DNA from 2 places in the Thauera butanivorans genome. Region 1 is predicted to be linked to the other one. Evidence: riboswitches for the same ligand, from Rfam matches in the RefSeq annotation. Region 1 holds a riboswitch; the other holds the start of a gene.
The links. Region 1 has a riboswitch for cobalamin ahead of ACNQFN_RS20690 (TonB-dependent receptor). Riboswitches for the same ligand answer to the same signal wherever they lie in the genome.

Region 1 (7,989 bases):
CCCTGCTCCTGCGCCAGCACCGCCATCAGGCGGGCGTTCTCGCGCGCGGAGATTTCCCACACGTCACGGCCATCGACCGCCACTGCGCCCGCCGTCGGCCGCAGGATGCGGTAGATCATTCGCAGCACGGTGGATTTGCCGCTGCCGTTGGGGCCGATCAGGCCGACCAGTTCGCCTTCGCCGACATGCAGCGACACGTCCTCGACGATCGTCCGCGCCGTGCCGGAATGGGGTGGACGCCAGCGCAGATCGCGGGCCTGCAGCTTCATCGCCCCACTCCGGGCGACATGCCGCGCCGATACAGCATCCAGACGAAGAAAGGCCCGCCGATCAGCGAGGTGATGATGCCCACCGGCAGTTCGGTGGGTGCGAAGGCGATGCGCGCGCCCGCATCCACCCACACCAGGAAGATGGCGCCGACCAGCGCCGCCACCGGCAGCACGCGGCGGTGCTCGGTGCCCACCAGCATGCGGGTGACGTGCGGCACCATCAGGCCGATGAAGCCGATGGCGCCGCTGACGGCCACCATCACGCCGGTCAGCAGCGACACCAGCACGAACAGGCCGCGCCGCATCCGCGTCGTATCCACGCCCAGGGTGCTGGCGGTTTCGTCGCCGGCGAGCAGGGCATTCAACCCGCGCGCCTGCAGCAGCAGCCAGGCGATGCCCGCGACCAGCACCAGCGCCGGCAGGCCGAGTTCGTCCCAGCGGGTGCCCGCCAGGCTGCCCAGCGTCCACGACAGTACCGCATTGGCCAGCTCCCGCTGCCCGGCGGTCAGCGTGACGAGGCTGGTGACGCCGCTGAGGCAGTAGCCGATCGCCACGCCGCCCAGGATCAGCCGCGGCGCCAGCAGCCTGCCGCTGCTGTGCGCCAGCCAATACACCGCGACGCAGGCCAGCAGCGCGCCCGCGAACGCGCCCAGCGGCAAGGCGTAGACACCGGCAAAGCCCAGCACACCATAGGCCAGCACCAGCACCGCGCCGACCGAGGCGCCGGACGACACGCCGAGCAGATAGGGGTCGGCCAGCGGGTTGCGCACCATCGCCTGCATGGTCACGCCGACCACCGCCAGCCCGGCGCCCACCAGCGCCGCCAGCAGCACGCGCGGCATGCGTATCAGCCACACGATCTGGTGCTGGGCGTGCGTCCATTCGCCTGCCGCGGAGGGCAATCCCAGGCGCAGCACGAGCTCGTGGCCGGCGATGCGCCAGACGCTGCCCGGCGCAATATCCACCGGCCCCAGCGTGATGCCGAAGGTGATCGACAGCAGCAGCAGGCCCGCCAGCGCCGCCAGCAGCACCGGCATGCGGCGGCGGACCGATGCGGGCACAGGCGCCCGGCTGCCCGGCGCTGCGGACCTGCCTGCGCGAACCTCCGCTCCACTTGCCTGCATCACTGCACGCGCCCGGGGTGGAAAGCCTGCGCCAGCGTGCGCACACGTGCCACGTTGCCCGGTCCGGGCGTGGCTTCGGCATAGGTCAGCACCACGAAGCTTCCGCGCCGGATCGCTTCCACTTCGGACAGTTCGGGCTTGGAACGCAGGAAGTCGATCTTGCCCTGCGGGCCGGGGTGGTCGTAGTCGATGATGACGATCCACTCGGGGTTGCGCTCGACGACGTCTTCCCAGTTGCCGCGCGGCCAGTTGCTCGGGATGTCGTCGAAGATGTTGCGCCCGCCGGCCGCTTCGATCATCGCGTTCGGGATGCCGAAGCGGCCCGAGGTGGTGAAGTTGTCGGTGCCGCCGTCATAGACGAACACCTTCGGGCGCGATTCGATGCCTTTCAGGGCATCGGTGACGGCCTGCAGCTCGGCGCGCTGCTGCTCGACCAGCGCCTGGGCATGCGGTTCGATGCGGAAGATCCGCCCCAGGTTGAGCATGTCGTTGAAAGTATCTTCCAGCGATACCCGGGTGCGCGCCACCTTGCGCACGCAGGACTCGGTCAGGATGTAGGACTGGATGCCGAACTCGCGCAAGGCCGCGGGCGTCACTTCGCCTTCGCGGAAGCCGTAGCTCCAGCCGGCGAAGACGAAATCGGCACCGGCGCCGACGATTGCTTCGATGTTCATGCCCTGGCGGGACAGCTCGGGCACGCCGGCCAGTTGCTCGCGGTATTGCGGCGCGATGTTCTTGTTGCCGCGGATGCCGCTGTAGCCGACCAGCCTGTCGCCCAGGCCGAGGTACAGGAACATCTCGGTGATGTTGACGTCGTGCGTGACCGCCCGCTGCGGCACGGTGTCGTAGCGCACCGTTTCGCCGCAGACGTCGATGCTGACCGGCTGCACCCGGCTTTCGGCCGCCAGCGGCGCCGACATGGCCGGCGGTATATCCGGGGCGCAGGCGGCCAGCACACCCGCGCCGGCCGCCAACAGGAAACGCTCGATCCACATTGCTGTTCCCTCAACGGCCAGCAGCATCAGAACTTCATTTCGGCGATCAATTCCACCCGGCGGTCGTCGCCCATGATGAAATTGCCGCCATAGGAAGCCGCCGCATAGACCTTGTCGGTCAGGTTGCGGCCCAGCAGCCGCAGCGTGGTGTTCTGGTCGTATTGCCAACTGACGGCGGCGTCGAACACGGTGTAGGACGGCAGCGTCAGCGAGTTGGCGTTGTTGGCGTAACGCTTGCCGACATGGCGCGCACCCAGCGAAGCCTGCCAGTCGCCGATCTGGTAATGGCCCCACAGGTTGGCGATGTGCCTGGCCACGTTGCTCGGCCGGTTGCCGGCACGGTCGGCACCGCCGGCTTCGACCAGTTCGTCGAACTCGGCATCGACCAGCGCGTAGTTGCCTTCGAGCGTCAAGGCGCGGGTCGGCCGCAGCACCGCGCTCAGCTCGATACCCTTGGAATGCTGGCTGCCGCCCTGCACCGAGATCGCCGGCTGCACCGGGTCGCGGGTGATGATGTCGTCCTTCTCGATGCGATAGATCGCCGCCGTCCATTCGCCCAGGCCCTGGCCGAACTGCTGCTTCAGGCCCACTTCGACCTGCTTCGCCGAAGCGAGCTTGAACGCGCTGTTGGCCAGGCTCAGCGACAGCATGTTGTCGATCGGGTCGTAGCCCTTGCTGACCTGGCCATAGACACTGAGATCCTCGCTGACGAAGTGCGTCAGCCCCAGCCGCCACGAGGTGCCGGACAGCTTCTTGCCGAAGGACACGCCGGTCAGCCGGTCGCGGCGGTCGTAGTCGCTCAGGTCGCGGCGCGCGCCGAACAACAGCTGCCACTTGCCGCTGAAGCGCCAGGCATCCTCGAAGTAGAAAGCGTGCTGGGTGGTATCGGTATCGGTCTTGGGCTGGGTGATACCCGGATTCACCCACACGCCATGGATCGGATCGCGCGCCGAGACGGTGGACGAGCCGCCGTAGGGCGCGTTGTTGGAAAGCCTCAGGTCGGCCTGCGAGTATTCCCAGCCCATCACCGCCTTGTGCTCGCCGGCGGTGATGGTCGCCTCCAGGCGATTACCCGTTTGCTCCAGGTCGTGGAAAATTTCCAGATAGTCGGAGCGCGACACCGTGTCCGTCGCCGGGTCGTATCGATAGCCCTCGACGTTCCTCCAGTGCCGGTCGGAGGCGAAGTGATAGACCTCGTTGCGGATGCTCAGCCACTCGTTGGCCGTCCATTCGGCCCGCGCGCGCAGGCGGGTGTCCTTGTAGCGGACCACGCCGTCGCTGACGTTGTAGTTCTCGTGGCGCAGATGCTTCAGCACCTTGCCGTTGTAGACCGGCGTGCCCCAGTAGTCGCCCGGCCTCTGTTCGCTGATGTCGGCCAGCAGTTCGAAACGCAGGTCGCCCGACGGCTGCAGGCGCAGCGTGCTCATGAGCTTGCCGCCCTGCGAACGCGCATGGTCTCGCTTGGCGTCCGACTGATGGCCATAGACGTCGACGCGGTAGCTGGCGATTTCGCCGATGGGGCCGGCGGCGCCCACGCCCAGGCGGTAGGTGTCGTACTGGCCCACGCCCAGCAGCAGTTCTGTGGAGCGCTCGCGGCTGGGCTGCTTGCGCACCGCGTTGATGACGGCACCCGCCGTGCCGGCGCCGGAGACGATCGAAGCCGGGCCGCGCAGCACTTCGATGCGCTCATAGCCCCAACTGGTGTTGGGATAGTTGATCGTGCCGGCGGCGGTGCCGATGCGCGTGCCGTCCTCGGCGACGCCGACCGAGTTCACGCCCGCGAAACCGCGCGCGGAGAAGGACAGGCCGCCGTTGCCGCCGGTGCCCTGCGACGTCAGGCCGGTCGTGCGGGTGACGGCTTCCGCCATGCCGAAGTCGCCGCGCCGGCGCATCGTGTCGGCATCCATCTGCTCCAGGCTGGCGGGCAGCTCCTGTGCGGACAAGCCGGTGCGGCTGCCGGTCGCGGACGGCTGGCTCAGGCCCAGGCCGCCTTCGGGCGCGGCCGTCACCTCCACGGGTGACAAGGTGGTTTGCGCCATAACGGGCGCCGACAGCCACGGGTTGCAGAACATCGCCAGCAGGGCGAACGGAACGGGCCGAAGCTGCGCTGCGGTACGGCAGGAGACACGAGATTTGGTGAGTTTCATGGTCAGATCGAAGTTCTGACCGTCTGGACATGCGCGGCGGCACTTCACGGCATCCCTGCGCGCAGCGCCCGGAAATGCCTTGAGCCACCACCTGCTTCCCCGCAGACGGTCTGTTGCCGAATGCCGCACATCCAACGCGGGATGCACGGCGCCAACAGGCCGGTCTCCGGGCTCGCACAGCGTATCCGGGCGCGCAGCGCCGGATACCGGACTCACCGCCTTCCCGATGCGTTCGCGCGCTTCCGTGCCGGAAGCCACGTGGCGCATCAGTGGCTGGCCCCGGCGTCGATCGCTCGACGGCCGGAGCCGGGGTGAATCCCGATGTGCTTACCGTTGCGGGGGCAGCCAAGGCCTTGCACGGCCGGAACGATGATCGCTCCGGCCGTACGCACCTTGTTCCCGTTTAACCGGGCGGCTTCATCGGGGGAGCCGCCCGGCACCTGTAGTTCTTTCCGCAGCGCGATCTGGCACGAACCTGCGCGAAGTCGCGTTGCAGGCAAGCAGTATATAGCAGCGGCGAGCAGTCGATCACGACCGTGGCACGCCTGCCGAATGTGAATTCCGCCCGCCATGTCCTGCGCAATCCGCAATGTCGGCTCGAACACCCGTGCGCCAGAGAATCCACGATGCTAGAGTGGTCAACGGCCCTGGTGCCCACAAACAATACCGATAATCCACTGGAGGAAGACACAATGACCTTGCCGACTCGTGTACAGGCGCACAAGCTGTCCCCGAACGCCTCGCTTTGCATTCCCGGTTTCAACCTGATCGGCGCGGACTCGCCCGCCGTCGAGGCGATGACCGATTTCACCCGCGTCAACGCAGTCACCATCACCACCGACGATCCGGTCAGCGAAGCCAACACCCGCATGATTTCGCGCGGCGTGCGCCTGCTGATGGTGCTCGACGGACGGGAGCGGGTCGCCGGCCTCATCACCGCGCGCGACATCCTCGGCGAAAAGCCGCTGCAGATCGCCCGCTCGCGTTCCTGCAGGCATGACGAACTGACGGTCGGCGACCTGATGACGCCGATCGCCACCATCGACACGCTGTATCTCGGGGAAATCCTGACCGCCCGCGTCGCCGACGTGCTGGAGGCACTGAAGAAGCTCGGCCGCCAGCACATCCTGATCGAGGATACCGACCCCGCGACCGGCCAGCCGCGCGTACGCGGCCTGTTCTCTGCCACCCATATCGGCCGCCTGCTCGGCGTGCCGGTGCTCGGCTTCGACCTGCCGCGCACCTTCGCCGAAATCGAGGCGGCGCTGGCGGGCTGAATCCTGGCGAACTGAATTCGCGGCCTGCGGCGGCGGCGGACGAAGCCCTCCGCCCGCCGCAGTTCATCCAGATGATGCCTTACTCGTCCGTCTCAGGCACATAGATGAAGGAGCCGTCCTTCATCCGATAGGCCACACCGGCACGCGAGCCTTCGCCGGTGCCGATCTCGCCGCTGGCCTGGTAGTGCTCGATGATCTCGCCTTTCTTGACGATCATCTCCATATTGGGCTGGCCGGGGTTCTTGATGACGGTGACGTCTTCCTGGACGAAGGGATTCATCGGGTTGCTGGCGACGGCGAGCAGCAGCGCGGCGATGATGACCAGGAACACGTCGATCAGGTTGACCACCGACAGGATGGGATCGTCGGCCTCGATGTCGTCCATCAGGCGCAGGCCGGCACGGCGAGGGCCGCCGGCACCGCGCGCCCTGGCCGGCGGCAGCGCCGCCGCGGGAGCGTTCGGGCGGATGCTCACAGCACGCCCTCCGCAGCCAGCGGTGCCACGGGGTCGTCGTACTCCTGCGCCTCGGGCAGGTTTTCGTGCTCGATCTCGGCCAGTTCGGTCGCCAGCCAGCGCCGCCGCACGCTGGCGATGCCATAGGTGATCGCCGAGGCGATCAGGGCCAGGATCACCGCCGAGAAGGCGACCATCAGGTTGCGGCTGACTTCCTGCAACTGGCCATCGGCCAGCGCCATCAGCGCCGGCCCCATCGGGATCATCGTGGCGACGAGACCGAGCATCGGACCGACCCGGCTGGCGATGCGCAGCATTTCGAGGCGCTTGACCGCGATCGCTTCGAGCGCGGTCAGGTGCAGGCCCGGGCGCTCGCTCAGCGCCGCGCGCAGTTCGAAGGCGCGCAGTTCGCCCCGCTGCCGCTGCCTGGCCTGCACGACGAAGCAGCCGAGCGCGTAGAAGGCGTAGAAGAACAAGGCGGCAACCAGCAGCAGCACCGGCAGCAGGAACAACTGGGACAGGCCGTACATGGCCGATTCGACGATTTGCGACATGCTTCTTTTTCTCCGGGGAAAGTGGAAATACGCGGACGACGAAAACGGAACGCGTCATCGCCTGCCCGATTGGATGTTCGAACAGCAGCGCCTCGGCCTCCCGGTCGAAGTGCCGTCCGAGGAGAGCTGGGGCTGCGCCCTACCATTTGCCTTCCAGCGCCAGCAGCCAGGTGCGTTCGCCACCGTCGCGCCCGTCCAGGCGCCAGCTTTCCGCGCCATGGCGCGCATGGCGGTGCTGGCGCTCGTCGGCGCCGAGCACGTTGTCCACCGACAGGCGCAGATCGACGCCGCGGGCGATCTGGCGGGTGACATGGGCGTCCAGCCGGGAGCCGCTGCGGATGCGGGCGATGCGCTCGTCGCCCAGGCGGGTGCGCGCCGGGCCGCTGTGCTTGAGCTGGAAGCCGAAGCGGGTGGCCGCGCCCGCCGGCGCGTGCTCGTAGCTCAGGCTGAAGAGATGGCGCGGGGTGTCGTTGGCGATGCGGCGGATGCCCAGGCGCGCGTCATCCACCCTTGCGTGCGGCAGGGTCAGCGTGGCGCGCAGGCTGCCGCCGTCCAGCGCCCTGGCAAGCAGCGCAGCGTCGAGCCTGGCGCTCAGTTCCACGCCCCAGTGGCGGGCGTCGCCGGCGTTGTACGGGCGCTCCACCCAGCGTCCGGCCTCCAGCGCGCTGCGGCGCTCGATGAAGTCGCGCGTACGGCGCGCATACAGGTTCATGCCGAGCACACTCTTCTCGCCAGCGAGATAGCGTTCGACACCGAACTCCACGCGCAGCACGCGCTCGGCCGAGAGATCGGGATTGCCGCCGACGTCGGCTTCCAGCGGGGTGTTGTACTCGGTACTGCGCGTGACCAGCGGCGTGATCTCGTCCAGCTTGGGCACGCGCAGGCCGGTGCCGGCCGAGGCGCGCAGCACCCAGGCCTCGGCCGCCTGCCAGCGCAGTGCGAGCGAGGGCGACGCCGCCCGTTCGCCGTGCCAGCCGCTGCCGGCATGCTGGCGGGCGGCTTCCAGGCGCAGGCCGGCGGTCAGCGTGAGCGCCTCGCTCAGCGTCCATTCGTCCTGCAGCCACAGCGCGGCATTGCGCTCGCGCACCACATGGCGGTGGTTCGCGGCATCCAGCGCCTGCCGGTCATGGCGGGAAAAGGCCGCGCCCTCCAGCGCCAGCGACAGCAGG
Region 2 (7,989 bases), 1.4 Mb from region 1:
GTTCAGCGTGATCTCGGTGCACAGGTTGGAGCTGTGCACCACGCCGACGTGCTGCTGCGGCGAGCGCAGGTTGCAGGCGTCCTTGAAGGTGATCCACGGATGGCCGGTCTCGAACAGCATCGTCAGCATCTTGCGCCACAGCTGCACCGCCGGCAGCTTCTTGCTCAGGCGGATCTCGCCCGACGCCGTGCGCGCTTCGGCGGCGAGGTAGGCGGCCTCGAATTCCTGGCCGTACAGGTCGTGCAGCTCGGGCACGTCGGAGGGCGAGAACAGCGTCCATTCGGCGTTGCCCAGCACGCGCTTCATGAACAGGTCCGGAATCCAGTTGGCGGTGTTCATGTCATGGGTGCGGCGGCGCTCGTCGCCGGTGTTCTTGCGCAGTTCGAGGAATTCCTCGATGTCGAGGTGCCAGGTTTCCAGGTAGGCACACACCGCGCCCTTGCGCTTGCCGCCCTGGTTGACCGCCACTGCGGTGTCGTTGACCACCTTCAGGAAGGGGATCACGCCCTGGCTCTGGCCGTTGGTGCCCTTGATGCGGCTGCCCAGCGCGCGCACCGGCGTCCAGTCGTTGCCCAGGCCGCCGGCGAACTTCTGCAGCATGGCGTTTTCCTTGATCGACTGGTAGATGCCCTCCAGGCTGTCGGCGACCGTCGTCAGGTAGCACGACGACAGCTGCGAATGGCGGGTGCCGCTGTTGAACAGCGTCGGCGTGCTGCTCATGAAGTCGAAGGAGGACAGCAGCAGGTAGAACTCGATCGCGCGCGCCTCGCGGTCGATCTCGTTCAGCGCCAGGCCCATCGCCACGCGCATGAAGAAGGTCTGCGGCAGTTCGATGCGGCGGCCTTCCACGTGCAGGAAGTAGCGGTCGTACAGCGTCTGCAGGCCGAGGTAGTCGAATTGCAGGTCGCGCTCGGGTTTCAGTGCCGCCGCCAGCCGGCTCAGGTCGAAGTCGGCCAGCCGCGGGTCGAGCAGCTCGGCATCGATGCCGAGCTGGATTGCTTGCGTGAAATGACTGACGTATCCGCCTGAAGGGGCGGCCATGTCGGCCTGCGAGGCTTCGTGGCCCAGTACCTCGACGCGCACCGCGGACAGCAGCAGGCGCGCGGCGACGTGGCTGTAGCCGGGCTCGCGTTCGATCAGCGTGCGTGCCGCCAGCACCAGCGACTGGCGCACGGCGGCGACCGGCACGCCGTCGTAGAGGTTGTGCAGCGCATGTTCGAGCACGGTGTCGGCGGACACGTCGGCCAGCCCTTCGCAGGCTTCGCGGCAGGTCGCGAGCAGCGCGGCGCGGTCGAGCGGCCGGCGCTGCCCGCCATCGACGACGTGCAGCACCGGCGCGTCGCCTGCGGCGTCCATGCCGGCGGCCTTCTGCGCGGCGCGTTCGGCGGCGCGGCGTTCGCGGTAGAGCACGTAGGCGCGGGCGACGTCGTGCTCGCCCGAACGCATCAGCGCCAGTTCGACCTGGTCCTGGATGTCCTCGATGTGCAGCATGCCGCCGTCGGGCAGGCGGCGGGTCAGCGCGCCGACGACGGTTTCGGTCAGGCGGCCGACGAGATCGCGCACGCGCGACGAATCCGCGCCCTGGCGGCCCTCGACGGCGAGGAAAGCCTTGCTCATGGCGACGGCGATCTTGCCCGGGTCGAAGGCCACCACGGCGCCGTTGCGGCGGATGACTTCGAAAGCGGTCAGTTGCGGGTCGATGCGATGGAGGGAGTCGGGGAGTCGGTCCACGGGATGTCCTGTCTGGAAGTGAGTGTGTGGAGGTGTTCAGGCGGCGGCGCGGCTGCGGGAGAGGCTGGCAGGAGCCGGGCTCGGCAGTTGCAGCGCCAGCGGTGCGGCGGGGTTCCCGCCGCTGCGGCGGAAGCCGTGGAGGCCGGCCATGTGCAGCACGGCGGGGCTGATGCTGTAGCACAGGACGCGTGCTGCGCCGCCGCGCTGCGCCATGGCAATGACGTGGCTGAACAAGGCATGGCCCAGGCCCTGGCCGCGGTATGGGCGCGTCACGCTGAGGCCGAAGTCGACGTCGCCATCGTGCATCGCGATATGTGCGAGGGCCACGATGTCGCCGCGGGCGTCGTTCAGGCCGTGGACGTGGTCCCGGACGTAGTCGAGGCGGGCGACGTAGCTGGCCAGTCCTTCGTCGCGGATGCCGTGGCCGAAGCGCAGCATGCGGTCGTCGGTGTCGAGCATCAGCAGGTGGGCGAGGATGCGGGGCGCGTCATCGGGGCCGAAGCGCGTCATCGGGCTCAGCGCAGGAGCGGGGCGAGCGAGGTCTGACATGGCGGAGATCCGGTACGGGCAGGGCGGATCTCCGGCGGCTGGACGCGGCGCATCGCCCGCATGGACACGCCATGCGGTGCTGCCCGGCCGTCAGGAAAGCGAACAAGTGAAATGGTCTGAGCCATGCCTCTTGTCAGGGACACCCCGCCCCAAACTGTTGAAGGTGATGTGCATGGCAGGTCTCCTGACTCACGGGTCGTCGCCTTGCGCCAGCCTTCCCGGAACGTGCTGCTGTTCCAGTGGCGTGAGGGGGCGCAGGACTCGCCGATTACAGTTGCGGGGGCAGTTCCGGGTTTCGCGCGCGGGCGCGGCACCGGATTCCCTTTTCATGCCTGCCGGTGTCGGCAGGCAACCATGAACAGGGGCGCAGATTAGCCCTGGCCCCCCGGGCTGTCAAACTTCCGATCCAGCCCCAGCAGCGGCAGGAGCGTTCCTGCCAGCAGGAGCCCGGAACCGAACAGCAGTGACTGGCGCAATGTCTGTTCATCGGCAATCCAGCCCGCCGCCACCGGGCCAATCGCCTGGCCGACTGAAAACACCACCGTGAAGAGCGTCATGCCCTTGGCGAGCTGCGGCGCGGGGAGTTTCTGGCGTACCAGCACTGCGATGGCCGACGGCGCGATGAACATGCCCAGGCCAAACACCAGGGCGGAAGCCAGCAAGCCGGCCGCATGGGCATTCAGCAGCGGAATCACGGTACCGGCCCAGGTGGCGGTGCAACTGGCCGACAGCGTCAGCGCCGGCGGCCAGTGTTCCAGCGCGCGGCGCCATGCGAAAGGCGACAAGGACACGCCGATGCCCAGCACGAGCCACACCAGCGTGCTCAACTGCCATGAGCCATGCTGGGTGTGCAGCCAGGCCAGGATGAAGGTCATGTAAACGATGTAGCCGGCAGCGAAGGCGAAGTAGCCCAGCAGCGCCATCCGCATGCCCCGCAGCGACAGGGCGCCGCGCGCGGGGGCGTTCGAAACGCGCTGGACCTTCAGCGCCTCTTTCAGCGGCCAGACGGACAGGAGCAGCGCCAGTGCGCCCAGCCACAGCCATGCGGCAGGCCAGCCCTGCGAGCCGGACCATGCCAGCAAGGGATTCACCACCAGGCCCGACAGGCCGATGCCCAGACCGGCGCCGGCAAAGAACACGCCCATGGCGGTTCCCCGGCGGCCATCGGTTTCCGGATATCGCGCTGCTATCAGCGCGGTGCCGCAGGAGAAGACCCAGGCTGCGCCGATGCCTGCCGCCGCGCGAGCCGCGGTCAGGGACGCCAGCGAGCCATGCAGCCCGGTAAGCGGCAATGCCGCCAGCGTGAGCCATAGCCCCCAGGAAAACAGACGCGCCGGGGAGGCGTGCCGCAGCAAAAAGTAGCCGCTTGCCGCACCAAGGATGTAGCCGAGGGCATTGGCGGTGTTCAGCCAGCCTGCCTGGGCGTAGGTCCAGGCCAGGTCCTCCCGCATGGCGGGCAGCAGCAGGGCATAGGAGAAGCGGGCCAGCCCGTTGCCCACGGCGATCGCCAGGCCCAGGCCGAACGCCGGCCATAGCGATGCTGCATTCGGCATTGCCGTTGTGGTGCATTTGGGCGAGTGTCGCATGTCACATTCCCGTCCTGTCGTGATCGAGGGCCGCCCTGCAGCGGGCGTGGCGCTGCCCAATCTAGAAGGTTTCGAGCGGATGTCCAATTGTCTAAAATGACAATGAAAAATCCATTTTGGACAAACCATGCCGGACTTTGTCATTGCCGTGCCCGAGGGGGCGCTCGCTGCCAGCGTCGGCGCGACCCTGGATGTGTTGAGCATTGCGGGCCGCAGTGCCGCGGCACGAGGCCGCAAGCCCATGGAATGGCGGGTGGTGTCCACCCGCCGGCAGATTCCGCTGTCGGGCGGCATGACGCTCGCTGCCGAACGCCTGGACCGGGTGGCCATCCAGCCGCATGCCGTCGTGGTGATTCCTGGAATCGGCCTGGACCACCCGAAGCTGGATTCGGGGGGCAATATCCGCGACCGCTATCGCGAAGACAGGCTGCGCCAGCGCATGAACATGCCGGACATGGCTGCGTTTGCCGCCATGGCGGCCGAGCACGGTGCCCATGGCGGCAAGGTCGCGGCGTCGTGCTCTGGCGTTTTCGTGCTGGGAATGGCCGGTCTGCTCGATGGACGGACCGCAACCACGCACTGGCAGCTCGGGGATTTCCTCCAGCGTTGTTTTCCCCTGGCCCGGCTGGATGTGAATCGCATGCTGGTGGATGAGCGCGGCGTCATCAGCGCCGGCGCGGCCATGGCGCAAATGGATCTGATGCTGTACTTGATCCGCCACCGGGCCGGCAGGGATGTCGCCGATCTGGCCATGAAGTATCTGCTGGTCGACAGCCGCACGACGCAGGCCCGCTACCGGGTATGGGATCAACTGCAGACGGACGAAGAGGGCGTCGCAGCCCGTTTCGAGGCCCTCATCGAGGCCAGCCTGCCCATGCCTCCCAGCATTGCCGAGGCAGCCAGCCAGTTGCACATGACGGCCAAGACCCTGTCCCGGCACATTGCCCGGGCAACGGGTTCCACGCCGATGAACCTCGTCCACACCATCCGCATGCGGCATGCGCAACGCCTGCTCGCGCTGGGAGAGCTGTCGCTGGACGAGGTGGCACAACGGCTGGGCTATGCCAACGCCACCTCGCTGCGGAAGCTCACGATGAAAATGGCCCGGTTGCCGCCGGCCATGTTCAGGCATCCCGTTTCCGGCGGCAGCCAGTAGAGCATCTGCCTGATCGTCGCCCGCTCGCGGAGCGGGCATGCGGTTTCAGGGTGCCAGCCGCTGCCGCTGCCAGCTGCCGTCGTCCTGCAGCCGATAGGCGATGCGGTCGTGCAGGCGGGATGCGCGGCCCTGCCAGAATTCCCAGTAGTCGGGCACCAGGCGGTAGCCGCCCCAGTGCGGCGGGCGGGGCGGATTGAGGCCGAACTTGAGCCCGTAGTCGGCCGCGCGCGCGACGATCGTGCCGCGTCCGTCGATGATCTCGCTCTGCGGCGAGGCCCAGGCGCCGATGCGGCTGGAGAGCGGGCGACTGGCAAAATAGCGGTCGGCTTCTTCCGCCGACACTTTCTCCACCCGGCCTTCGATGCGCACCACGCGCTCCATCTCCACCCAGTGGAACTGCAGCGCGGCAAAGGGGTGGGCTTCCAGCTCGCGGCCCTTGCGGCTGTGGTAATTGGTGTACCAGACGATGCCGCGCGCGTCGCAATCCTTGATCAGCACGATCCGGGTCGATGGGCGGCCGCTCTCGCCCACGGTGGCGACCGTCATCGCGTTGGGCTCGGGAACGCCGCGCGCGAGGGCTTCCGACAGCCAGCCCTCGAATTGCCGCAAGGGCTCGCTGGCCGATTCGTGCTCGTCCAGCGCACCCTGCTCGTAGCTCTTGCGCAGGTCCGACAGGGGGATGTGATTGCTCATGCCCGATCTCCGAGCTCGTGAATGAAGCCGGGCCGGCCGGAGAAGGCCGCCGGAAGGGCGGGATTATACGCCGGGGCCGGCGTATCACGGCCTGGATGCCGGATAATCGCCCCTTCTTCAGACAGCACAGGCGCCACCCGGCCCCGCGGCCGCCTGGCATCCGCCGACATGACTCTTGCCATCGTCTCTCCGCCCGCAGCTCCCGGCCGCGCGCGCCGTCCGTGGCTGCGCTTTGCGTTGCCGCTGCTCGCGCTATCCGTGCTGATCGGCGCCATCGGCGCCGTCGGTTATCGTTATCTGGGCGACGAGATCCGGCGCGAGACGCACCGTACGCTGGCCGTCATCGCCGAACAGAAGCGCCAGCACATCGAAGATTGGCTGCACAAGGCGCAGGTCGATGCCGAGCTGCATTTCTCCGGGCATTCGCAACTCGAAACCCTGTTCGGCCGCTGGCTGGATGGCGGGCGCCAGGATGGCGGGGCGCTGGCACGCATGCAGGAACTGCTACGGGAGGCCGCCGCTGCGCGCGGCTGGGCAGGCGTGGCGCTGGTCGATGCTGATGGAGAGCAGGCTTTTGCGGTCGGTGATGCCGATGGCAGGGCGCACATCGCAGCCATCCGCGATGTGCTGCGTACGCCGCGCGTGGTGCTGGTCGACTTGTACCTGAATGCGCAGGGCGAGGCGCGCTACGGCGTGCTGGCGCCGGTCGGCCGCTCCGGTGCCGCGCCGCGCGGCGTCGCTTACCTGACCTGGCGTGCCGACGAGACCTTGTTCCCGATGGTCGAAGCCTGGCCGGTGCCCACCCGGTCGGCCGAGACCTATCTGGTGCGCCGGGACGGTGCCGGTGTGCGCTTCCTGACGCCGCTGCGCCACCAGCAGGATGCCGCGCTGGTGCTGACGCTGCCGCTGGGAGATACCCGCGTGCCGGCGGTGTGGGCTGCGCAGGGGGAGTCGGGCATTCTCGCCGGCGGGCGCGACTATCGTGGGGTGCCGGTACTGGCCTATGCCGCCGCGGTCGGCGGTACGCCCTGGCTGATGCTGGCCGAGATCGACGAGCGCGAAGCCTATGCCGGCATCCGCACCATGAGCTGGGCCACCGCGCTGGTGATGGCGCTGGGCCTGCTGCTGGTGTATTCGGCGGGGTATCTGCTGTGGCGGCGCGACCTGCAGCGGCAGGAGCTGGCCGCACTGCATGCGCAGCGCGCCGCGGAGGCGCGCTTCCGGGTGGTGTTCGAGCAGGCGCCGCTGGGCGTGGTGCTGCTCGATTCGCGGAGCGGCCGCATCACCGAGGCGAACCAGCGCTTTGCCGACATCGTCGGCCGCTGTCCGGCAGCGCTGGCGGGCCTGAGCCCGCTCGCCCTTACCCATCCAGACGACATCGAAAAGAGCAAGACCCAGCTCGCCCGCCTGACCGCTGGCGAGATCGCCGGCTACAGCCTGATCAAGCGCTACCTGCGCCCCGACGGCTCTGTGGTGTGGGTGAGCCTGAGCTTCGCGCCGGTCAGGGTCGAGACCGAGCAGGCGCCGCGCCATCTCGGCATGGTCGAGGACATCACCGCGCGCAAGGAGATGGAAGAGCGGCTGCGCATCAGCGAAGCCCGCCACCGCCAACTGGCGGACGAAGCCGCGGCGGCCAATGCGGCCAAGAGCGAATTCCTCGCTCACATGAGCCACGAGATCCGCACGCCGATGAACGCCGTGCTCGGCCTCGCCCAGGTGCTGGCGCGCGACGCGCTGTCGGACAATCAGCGCGACATGGTGGGGCGGATTCGCAGCGCCGGCCAGTCGCTGCTCACCATCCTCAACGACGTGCTCGACCTGTCGAAGATCGAGGCCGGCCAGTTGCGCATCGAGCCCTGCGCCTTCGATCTCGCGGCGCTGCTGGCGAACCTGGACAGCCTGATGGGGCTGGAGGCACACCGCAAGGGTCTGGTGCTGCGGGTGCAGATGCCATCGCCGCCACTCGGGCCGCTGAGGGGTGACGGCCTGCGGCTGGAGCAGGTGCTGTTCAACCTGGTCGGCAATGCGATCAAGTTCACCGAACGCGGTGAAGTCGCCTTGAAGGTGAGCGTGCCCGAGGCGGATGCGGAACGGCTGCGCCTGCGTTTCGAAGTGCGCGACACCGGCATCGGTATCGCGCCCGAGGCGATCGGGCGGCTGTTCGCCCCCTTCAGCCAGGCTGATGCGGACATCGGGCGCCGCTTCGGCGGCACCGGCCTGGGATTGTCGATCTGCAAGCGTCTGGTCGAGCTGATGGGTGGCACGATCGGTGTC

Region 2: linked by a shared signal. The riboswitch ahead of ACNQFN_RS04770 (GNAT family N-acetyltransferase) and the one ahead of ACNQFN_RS20690 (TonB-dependent receptor) in region 1 are both predicted to bind cobalamin.

The regions. Positions count from the first base shown of each region.
Region 1 is NZ_CP183038.1:4,273,261-4,281,249, forward strand. It holds gene ACNQFN_RS20675 (ABC transporter ATP-binding protein) at 1-269, opposite strand, end outside; gene ACNQFN_RS20680 (FecCD family ABC transporter permease) at 266-1,330, opposite strand; gene ACNQFN_RS20685 (ABC transporter substrate-binding protein) at 1,393-2,415, opposite strand; gene ACNQFN_RS20690 (TonB-dependent receptor) at 2,415-4,535, opposite strand; cobalamin riboswitch at 4,675-4,994, opposite strand; gene ACNQFN_RS20695 (CBS domain-containing protein) at 5,228-5,812, shown strand; gene ACNQFN_RS20700 (DUF2149 domain-containing protein) at 5,892-6,287, opposite strand; gene ACNQFN_RS20705 (MotA/TolQ/ExbB proton channel family protein) at 6,284-6,820, opposite strand; gene ACNQFN_RS20710 (TonB-dependent receptor plug domain-containing protein) at 6,960-7,989, opposite strand, start outside.
Region 2 is NZ_CP183038.1:996,146-1,004,134, forward strand. It holds gene ACNQFN_RS04765 (ribonucleoside-diphosphate reductase subunit alpha) at 1-1,731, opposite strand, end outside; gene ACNQFN_RS04770 (GNAT family N-acetyltransferase) at 1,768-2,280, opposite strand; cobalamin riboswitch at 2,437-2,652, opposite strand; gene ACNQFN_RS04775 (YbfB/YjiJ family MFS transporter) at 2,652-4,010, opposite strand; gene ACNQFN_RS04780 (GlxA family transcriptional regulator) at 3,994-5,022, shown strand; gene pdxH (pyridoxamine 5'-phosphate oxidase) at 5,068-5,715, opposite strand; gene ACNQFN_RS04790 (ATP-binding protein) at 5,884-7,989, shown strand, end outside.